Regions from separate parts of the Staphylococcus simulans genome, predicted to be linked through region 2. Evidence: riboswitches for the same ligand, from Rfam matches in the RefSeq annotation. Region 2 holds a riboswitch; the other holds the start of a gene.
The links. Region 2 has a riboswitch for FMN ahead of ribD (bifunctional diaminohydroxyphosphoribosylaminopyrimidine deaminase/5-amino-6-(5-phosphoribosylamino)uracil reductase RibD). Riboswitches for the same ligand answer to the same signal wherever they lie in the genome.

Region 1 (5,245 bases), 260 kb from region 2:
TGAAACGACTCAATAATGTCGTCATAAAACTGTGGTTAACTATTATTTTAATAGTAACGACAGTTTTAATTTTACTTAGTGCTGCATTAATCACATTCATCCAACAGTATTATACGCAAGATACTGAACATTCTTTAGTCAACGATGCACATCGTATCAGTAATCTGCTAGAGGAGTCAGATAATAAATCATTAGCTATCAAACATAGTAAAATGCTTATCGAAGGCCCAAGCGGTTTGATTATAATGAAAAATAAAAAGGATGAATATTATAACTCACATTCAAAATTCAAAGAACAAATGATGGATGTGATTCAAAAAGATAAAGACTTTGCGCAAGTATTTGACAATAAACAAAAAGCATCTGAACATATTAAAATGACTGTTGATGGTCAAAAACATACGTATGTTTTAGTAGGATATCCAACAAAAGTTGATAACACACATCCTAATGGTGCAGTCTTTATTTACCAAGACCTAAAAAGCATCGATGATACAAATAATGTTATTACCATTATCATACTTGTTACAGCGGTTATTTTCTTAATCGTGACCACTGTATTCGCATTCTTCTTATCATCACGAATCACAAAACCGCTTCGCCAACTCAGAACCCAAGCAACCGGCGTTTCTAAAGGCAATTATTCTTTAGTGAACGATATTCATACAAAAGATGAAATAGGTGAACTCGCACACTCATTCAACCTGATGAGCAATGAAATCCAACGTCATATTGATGAAATCTCAGCTTCTAAAAATATTAGAGAAAGTTTAATCAATTCGATGGTTGAAGGTGTATTGGGTATTAATGAAAATAGGGAAATCATCCTATCTAACCAACTCGCTCAGCAAATGGAAAATGAGCTTGATGGAGAAAACAAAGCATTATTCGTTGAACAAATGAATAATACTTTCACAGATAAGGAAACACAGTTTGAAGAATATGAAGTCAATAACCGTTATTATGTGGTAATTATGAGTTATATTGATCAATTCCAACCAAACGGCAGCAGTGGTATTGTCGCAATCATTCGAGATATGACAAATGAACACAAACTGGATCAAATGAAAAAAGACTTTATTGCGACAGTTTCACATGAACTCAGAACACCAATTGCCTTATTGCAAGGTTATACGGAATCGATTGTAGACGGTGTAGTTTCAGAACCTGAAGAAATTAGAGATTCGCTTTCTATTGTCTTAGATGAGACACAACGTTTGAATCGATTAGTCAATGAGTTGTTAAATGTTGCGAGAATGGATGCTGAAGGCTTATCTATTCACAAAGAAGTGCAACCTATCAGCCAATTGCTTGATCGCATGCAGTTGAAATATCGTCAACAAGCAAGTGAATTAGAAATTGATATAGATCTCGCGCCAGAGACACACAACCAATTATGGTTCTATGATTCGGATCGAATGGAACAAGTACTTACAAACCTAGTCGATAATGCGACAAGATATACTGGTCCTGGAGATTCCATTAAAATCACAACTGGCGAAGATGATAATTACGATATTTTATATATCTCAGATACTGGCAGTGGTATTGCACCTGAACATGTAGAATTAGTTTTCGATAGATTCTATAAAGTAGATGCTTCTAGAAAACGCGGCAAAGAGGGAACAGGACTTGGTCTATTCATCAGTCGTATGATTATTGAAGCACAAGAAGGTACAATTAATTTAACGAGTGAATTAGGTAAAGGCACGACTTTCATTATTAAATTACCAAAACCACATCATCATGAAGCATAATCATTTAACTTGGGCGAAACGCCCAAGTTTTTTTATTTTCCTAGTTAAGCAATCGGATTGAACTTTTAAGATAAATCGGCTACAATAAATAGGAAAATAAAATATTAATGAAATTCATCTTCGGGGTCGGGTGCAATTCCCAACCGGCAGTAATTTAAGCCTGCGACCTGTATTTATCGATTGATAGATATGGCTGATCTAGTGAGATTCTAGAGCCGACAGTATAGTCTGGATGGGAGAAGATGGAGGGTTTATTTGTTGTGCAATGAAATCCTCCTATTCACGTAGATGAATGGAAGGAGCCTTTATGAATCAACAAAACAACAAACGTTTCATCGTCATAAGTATGTTGAGTGCAATTGCTTTTATTTTGATGTTTATCAAATTTCCTTTACCATTTTTGCCTCCGTACTTAACTTTAGATTTTAGTGATGTACCTGCTTTATTAGCAACCTTTATTTTTGGACCTATAGCAGGCATCATCGTCGAATTGATTAAAAACTTATTGAATTTCTTATTTAACATGGGAGATCCAATTGGGCCTTTAGCAAACTTTGTAGCAGCAGTAAGTTTATTATTAACTGCGTACTATGTCAGCAAAGCGGTTAAAAGCCGCTTCAATATCATCATTGGCCTCATTGTAGGTACAATCGTCATGACATTGGTATTAAGTGTTTTAAACTACTTCGTATTATTACCGCTTTACGGTATGATTATGAACTTAAGCGATGTCATGAAAAACTTAAAAATCATAATAGTATCTGGTATTATACCGTTCAATATTATTAAAGGTATCGTAGTATCTATCGTTTTCTTATTGTTATATAAACGATTAAAGAAAGCACTGCGTTATTAATAACAAACTAAAAAACCCCCGGAAATATTTTTCCGGGGGATTTTTTAAGACATCATCTGTCTTGTTTTATCAATCTATGTTGAGCGAAGACAGCCAACTGGTCTCACGATTGATACTATTCGAATTTTAATGCATCACCATCAAACGGTTCGTCTGCAATTTTAATAGAATCTGTTGGGCAACCTTCGTCTGCATCTTCTAAGTCTTCGTATAATTCTTCTGGAACAGGCGCTGTCCCTTCATTATCATCTAAGATAACATAAGCAATACCTTCATCATCATAATCATAAATGTCAGGTGCTGCAGCACCGCATGCGCCGCAAGCAATGCATGTATCCATATCTACAATCGTATATTTAGCCAATTTACTTCGCCTCCTTCTCTAAAAATGCTACACTGATAACGTAATTTATATTTTAACACCAGTTTATCTTTTTTCAATACTATAAGTCATAGGTGATGATGGATTTGAACGAAATAATTCAATACATAAAAAAACATGCATTTCATTATAAAACTGACAAAAGTATCTACAATATACTGATTGGTGCTAAAACGCATCAAACCTACTTTGATGCATGTAGCCAACAACTTTTATCATTATATCATAGTCAACCTGATTTAAAATATACGTCATTCGAACGAATCTATCATCAGAATAACGAAGATTTATCATCAATTCCGTTAAAAGTTTCAACACGTTATACCTTTGAAAGTATCCAACAGACTTTTCAAGTTTTGCAGTTGTTAATACAAACCATTTCATTCAAACAACATCACACGCTTTCTTTTATACCCGTTTCAGAAATCAGTAAAGTACAAAAGCGAGTAAAAACTATTTATTTTAAGCTTGAAGCACAGCAAAGCTTAGATGCATTTAAAACAGAGATATATCAGCTTTTCGAACTATTAAACCAAGCACAGCCGCGTTCTATATTGCATTATTTCTTACAAGGTTATGATGAAGTCATGTATACGAACCAACAAGTCAGCTTAATCGAAAATTTAAAAATGTCAGAGTTAGCCATCATTAAAATGAATGATTTAGTCGAGATGATGCATTTATTGGAAGATCAAGAGACTTTTCCTACCTTGCACCAAGCTATTATCTTACCTGCGCTTTCTATCAATACTAAAGATACATTAAAGTTAGTAAATGACGGTTTATCGTTAGAAGCAATTGCACAAAAAGAAGGCGTAAAATTAAATACAATTGAAGACCATATCATTGAGCTATATATTAAAGGATATTTTACTGATTACAGCTTGTATTTGGATAAGGAAGATTTAAATGAATTTAAAACATTTTATATTGACCGCCAAGAAGAACGATTACGAAATTTTAAGGCAGCGTTTCCTAATATGAGCTATTTCGAAATTAAACTTGCGATTACCATATTAGCGAGGGAGGGGATTTGATGCTGGAAGAAGCTTTAAAAAAATGGTTTGGCTTTGATTCATTTAAAGAAGGTCAAAAACCTATTATCGAAAATGTATTGAATCATCAGCACACTTTAGGCATTTTACCTACTGGTAGTGGTAAAAGTTTGTGCTATCAACTGCCGACTTATATTAAACAAAAACCCACACTTATCATTTCTCCTCTAATTTCATTAATGGATGATCAAGTTATGCAGATGCGAAAGAACGGAGAGCGTTCTGTCAGTTACATTCACTCTGGTATGAGTTATGAAGAAAAGATGAAGAATTTAAAACAATTGAAATCATCAAAGTTTATCTTTTTAAGTCCTGAATTCATCTTGCATCAAGATAATATTAAATGGATTGATTCGATAGATTTAGGTATGATTGTGCTTGATGAAGCACACTGTATTACAGAGTGGGGTTATGATTTCAGACCGCATTACGCGTTAATTGGCAGAATCACTAAAAAATTTCCAAAAGCGACATTGCTCGCACTGACTGCGACTGCACCATTACATTTACAAGAGGATATAGAAGATATCGTACAGACAAAATTGAAGGTGGTCAAAACCAAAATGAGCAGAGATAATATTATGTTATCTCATCTCAACTTTGAAAATAACGCCGAGAAAAATGAATGGTTAAAATCTTTCATAGAACATTCAGGACCAACTATTATTTATGTATCTTCAAAGAAAAAGTGTAGGGAACTAGCGCAAATGATTTATGATGAAGGTTACCTTACCGGCATATACCATGGTGATTTATCATATCAAGAAAGACAAACTGTACAACAACAATTCATACAAAATAAAATTCCTATGATTGTCGCAACAAGTGCATTTGGCATGGGAATTAACAAACCTGATATCCGCACAGTCATTCATTATCATTTACCGGTCAGCCCTTCAAGTTACCTTCAAGAAATTGGTCGTGCCGGAAGGGATGGACAACTTAGCCAAGCTATCAGTCTTTATCAACCAGACGACTATTTCTTATTAGAAACTATTCTTTTTGCGGATATCATAACTGAAGCTGATATTGATGCATTTGATCAAGGTGCCAACTTACCTGAACAAAAGGCAGAAATTCTTGATGTTTTAGCAACTCAATATACAATCGAACAAATAAAAACGATTTTCTCAATCTCAGAACAACGCAAAAAAGAAGGGTTATTAACCATGATGGGATACAAAAACTTAACAAC
Region 2 (5,245 bases):
CCGACAATATGATTGAAGATTACCCGCACATTCGATTACGTTTAGTCAAAGGTGCTTATAAAGAAAATGCGTCTATCGCCTACCAAACTAAAGAGGACATCGATGAGAATTACATTAAGCTTATCGAAAAAAGACTGAAAAGTGCGAAGAATTTTACATCTATCGCTACACATGACCACAAAATCATTGATCATGTTAAAAAATTCATTAAAGAGAACAACATAGATCGTGATAATTTCGAATTTCAAATGTTGTATGGTTTCCGTTCAGAGTTAGCTTATGAAATTGCCGAAGACGGTTATCATTTCTGTATCTATGTTCCATTTGGCGAAGATTGGTTCGGATACTTTATGCGACGTTTAGCTGAACGTCCGCAAAATTTAAATTTAGCTGTCAAAGAATTTGTGAAACCTAAAACACTTGCTGTAGGCGCTGGCGCAATTGCTGCAGTTATTGGTTTAAGTTTCGGTCTCAAAGGCTTAAAGAAACGCAAGTAAATACTGTATTCATGAAAAAGGCAAGACCACTATCGGCCTTGCCTTTTGTCTGTTATTTTTAATTCAAAAACACTTATTGAATTGATTTTAATAAGTTTGCCATTTCAATTGCAGCCATTGCTGATTCTGCACCTTTATTGCCTGCTTTTGTACCTGCTCGTTCGATTGCTTGTTCAATTGTCTCAGTTGTTAGTACACCGAAGACTACTGGCAACCCTGCTGTATCACTCACTTTTGATACGCCTTTTGCAACTTCATTACATACATAATCATAATGAGATGTTGCTCCGCGAATGACACAACCCAATGTAATCACTGCATCATACTTATTTGTTTCTGCTAATTTTTTAGCAGCTAGTGGAATTTCAAATGCACCTGGTACATATGCTACATCAATATTATCATTTTCTACTTCATGACGAACTAATACATCTTTAGCCCCTTCTAATAAGCGACCTGTAATAAAATCATTAAAACGACTCACAACAATACCGATTTTTAAATCTTTACCTAATAGTTTACCTTCAAAGTTCATGTTAATTCCTCCAATAATATCGTTAAAATTTATTAAATCATGTGTCCCATTTTTTCTTTTTTCGTTTGCATATAATCATGATTGTGACTACATTCAGGTACAATCAGTTCAATTCGCTTTTCAACTTCAATACCATAATGTTTTAACCCTTTGAATTTTTCTGGGTTATTACTTAACAAGTTCACTTTTTCAATGCCGAAGTGTTTTAAAATTTCAGCAGCATGATAATAATCTCGTAAATCTTCTTCAAAACCTAATGCTAAATTTGCAGTGACTGTATCGTGACCTTGTTCAATCAGTTCATAGGCTTTCAGTTTATTAATTAAGCCAATGCCTCGACCTTCTTGTGGTAAGTAAATCACCATACCGTCGTGTTCATCGATGTATTTCATTGCTGCTTCTAATTGAGCACCACAGTCACAACGTTGACTATGGAAAATATCACCTGTCAGACAAGATGAATGAATACGTACATTTTCAACGTTTTGAATGTCACCTTTAACAATTGCTACAATTTCATCATGTGAATAATCTGATTCAAATCCATACATATCAAATGTACCGAAATCTGTAGGTAGTTTTACTTTAGCTTTTGCATGCATGTGCTGTTCATGCAATTTACGGTAATGAATCAAAGATTCAATGGTAATCATTTTTAATTGATGTTTTTCTTTAAATGCTTGGAGTTGCTCACCTTTAGCCATTGTGCCGTCTTCATTCATGATTTCACAAATGAGACCTGCTGGTTTTGAGCCTGTCATACTTGCTAAATCTACAGCCGCTTCCGTATGTCCTGGACGTACTAGAACCCCGCCGATTCTAGCAATCAATGGAAATAAATGACCTGGTCGATTAAAATCTGCACTTGTACTCTCATCATTAATCAAAGCTTTAGCTGTCAGCATTCTCTCAGCAGCGCTGATACCTGTCGTAGTATCGATATGATCAATACTTTCAGTAAATGCTGTACCAAATGCATCGCTGTTATCTTTAACCATCGGCTCTAAATTTAATGAGCGTGCGATAGAAGGAGCTAGAGGTGCACAAATTAAACCACGTGCTTCTCGTGCCATAAAATTGACTGTATTTTCATTCATCAATTCCGTTACAGCTACTAAGTCCCCTTCATTTTCTCGGTCTTCATTATCCACAACAATAATACTTTCACCTTGTTTTAGTGCTTCAACTGCACTTTCGATATCATCAAATTGCATTTCTGAACACTCCTCTTAGAATCCGAATTGCGCTAATTTATCTGGCGTTAATTCAGTATTTTGATTTGAAATTGCTTTTTGTACATATTTAAATAACATATCCGCTTCCAAATGCACGGTATCACCGACACGCTTTTGACCTAAAATCGTTGCGCGTTTTGTTTCTGGAATTAAATGAATATCAAATTGGCCTTCTGCTAATCTGAAAATCGTTAAACTTGTTCCATCAACCGTGATTGAACCTTGTTGAACCATTTGGTCAGTAATAGATTTAGGACATTGTATGGTCATGATATTAGAATTAGATGACGGTCTGATTTTTAGTACTTTTCCGACTTCATCGACATGACCTAACACAAAATGGCCACCAAATCTGCCCTGACTCGGCATAGCACGTTCAAGATTGACCGAGCTGCCTTTAGTCAGTTGATTGAGATACGTTTTATTTTCTGTACCTTTGATAACATTCACATCAAAGGATTTCTGATTAAAGGAAGTTACTGTTAAACATGCACCATTGACACTGATTGAATCGCCGATATGCATATCTTCTAAAATTGTTTCACATGCTATCGAGAGTTTTATGACATTTTGTTCTGTCACAAGGCGATCAACCGTACCGATTTCTTCTACAATACCGGTAAACATGAAATCACTTCTTTCTTAATACAACTTTGATATTTTGATCGATGATTTCAGAATGGTCAATTTCAAATTGAGGAGTTTGTTCTAAAGGAAGTACATTGTCAGTTTGATAAAACTGATACTTGCCAGAACCTCCAATTACTTTCGGGGCGTAGTAAATAATCAGTGTTTGGACACACTGTGATTGGAGAAATTGTGAAGTCACTTTAGGTCCGGCTTCTACATAGACTGAGCCGATACCTCTTTGATATAAATCTTTTAAAATAGTTTCAATAGAACAATCATCTAATACAATGATTTGAATATTAGACCCATGCTCTTTTGTTTTTAATTGTGTATTTTCTGTATACACAAGCACAGGTGTCAGTTGATCAGTAAATAAAGTTTGTGTGAAATCCAAATGACCGCTTCTCGCTAACACCACACGTACAGGCTGTCTTTCTCCTTCTAACCTTACCGTTAAACTCGGATTGTCAGCTTGTACAGTACCTGCACCGGTTAGAATAGCATCATGTCTTGCTCGATGTTTAAACACATCCTGTTTCACACCTGGATTTGTAATCCATTTACTTTGACCGTTATCTGTCGCTTGCTTTCCATCTAAACTGACACTCACCTTTAAAGTTACTTCAGGTATCTGTGCTTGTTTAGCTTTGAAAAAATCTGTATACATAGCTTCTGCTTGTGCATCATGCTGATATTCCACTTCTATACCTGCTTCAGTTAAAATCTCATCACCAGGTGAATCTAAAGTTATATCTTTCATCGCATATACAACTTTTGAAATACCTGCTTCAATGATTTTATTGACGCAAGGCGGTGTAGAACCAAAGTGTGTGCAAGGTTCAAGCGAAACATAAATCGTTGCGCCTTCTGCATCTGCACCTGCCATATCTAAGGCTTGTACTTCCGCATGACGTTCACCTTGTTTTAAATGCGCACCTAAACCGACAATTCTGCCTTCTTTAACCACGACAGAACCAACAGCAGGGTTCACACCCGTTTGGCCTTCAGCCATTTTTGCTAATGCAATCGCATTTTGTAAAAATCGATTCAAACAATCACCTCATTAAAATAAAAAAATTCCGTCACCTAACTAAAGAGGCAACGGAAAAATGTATCATCACCGTATTTAAACAGAGTCCACCCATGTTAAAAATCGCTAACACAAACTAGACTTCACTTAAATACGCGTTTTAAATCATATTTAATGACGTCTTGATTCTTTCTCCCATCCAGACTTTCACTGTCGGCTCTAGATTCACACTAGATCAGCCATACTCTAAAATAGAGTACAGGTCGCAGGCTTATGTTTTTACTGCCGGTTGGGAATTGCACCCTGCCCCGAAAGAATTTTATGAAATTGTTTCTGAATCGAACGAGCAATACTTTGCTCATATATTTATCATAGCTTATTTTAATTTAACTGACAATAATTATTACTTAATGATTATCTATTCTCCGAATGAAATTCATATAAACTATTAACCGCTTGTACAGATTGACGCACAATCATATTGACACCATTTCGTGCTTGGTTGATGCCATTGGTAATCTGACCAATCGCAATTAAGTGTGGCAGTGTTCCGTATCTCGGGCTGATGACTTGATTTGTTTCAGGCACAATTTGAATGCCGCCCATCGGATGCGCTTGCACAATTTGTCTATTCGCAATATCAATTAAAAAGCCGTCATCTTCATCTAAATCTTTTAATTGTGTTCTAGGTCCAGTCGCATTAATCACAACATTATATTGTTCAGTTTCGTTTGAATCTTTATATTTGAAAACAAAGGTATCATTTTCTTGTACAACTTTTTCTAAATCTTTTTTGATTAACAAGTGTCCCGCTTCTATCTCTTCTATAAGCAAACGTGCTGTGCGTGGCGGCATTGGGTTGGAATTCGCTTTTAAAATCGGCATGTAGCGTTTCATAAACTCCCTTTGATCTTCAATGCTTAAACTATTCCAAATCCAGTTCATATTTTCTTTTATCGTTTCTAATAAACTTTGGAATACACCTAATATTTCTGGGTGAGCTAAATCATATTTTAAATCTTTAATTGGGTCGCCGACTTTTCGATTGATAAGCTGTTGAAGTGGGATATTCAAATCCTCACACTCTTGCTTAAAGAGATGAATAGCAGTCTCTAGTGGAACTACACCAAAATGAGATTTAATAATCTGATTAAAGTTTTCTTTAGTTAGATACTTTAATGTAATTTCTGGCATTTCCCCTCTGACACTTGGCAACTCTCCACGTCGACTCACAGCCGTCAATGGCAAGTTAGGATGATGCTTCACAACATAACGAATAACATCAAGACTAGATAAACCTGTTCCGATTACTGCGATA

Region 1: another riboswitch for FMN. It lies ahead of MUA87_RS06710 (ECF transporter S component); the one in region 2 lies ahead of ribD (bifunctional diaminohydroxyphosphoribosylaminopyrimidine deaminase/5-amino-6-(5-phosphoribosylamino)uracil reductase RibD).

The regions. Positions count from the first base shown of each region.
Region 1 is NZ_CP095100.1:1,430,050-1,435,294, forward strand. It holds gene MUA87_RS06700 (response regulator) at 1-16, shown strand, start outside; gene MUA87_RS06705 (ATP-binding protein) at 1-1,757, shown strand, start outside; FMN riboswitch at 1,870-2,005, shown strand; gene MUA87_RS06710 (ECF transporter S component) at 2,065-2,613, shown strand; gene MUA87_RS06715 (ferredoxin) at 2,729-2,977, opposite strand; gene MUA87_RS06720 (helix-turn-helix domain-containing protein) at 3,076-4,032, shown strand; gene MUA87_RS06725 (RecQ family ATP-dependent DNA helicase) at 4,032-5,245, shown strand, end outside.
Region 2 is NZ_CP095100.1:1,171,640-1,176,884, reverse strand. It holds gene MUA87_RS05485 (proline dehydrogenase family protein) at 1-497, shown strand, start outside; gene ribH (6,7-dimethyl-8-ribityllumazine synthase) at 571-1,032, opposite strand; gene MUA87_RS05475 (bifunctional 3,4-dihydroxy-2-butanone-4-phosphate synthase/GTP cyclohydrolase II) at 1,065-2,246, opposite strand; gene MUA87_RS05470 (riboflavin synthase) at 2,262-2,894, opposite strand; gene ribD (bifunctional diaminohydroxyphosphoribosylaminopyrimidine deaminase/5-amino-6-(5-phosphoribosylamino)uracil reductase RibD) at 2,899-3,948, opposite strand; FMN riboswitch at 4,111-4,247, opposite strand; gene MUA87_RS05460 (FAD/NAD(P)-binding protein) at 4,342-5,245, opposite strand, start outside.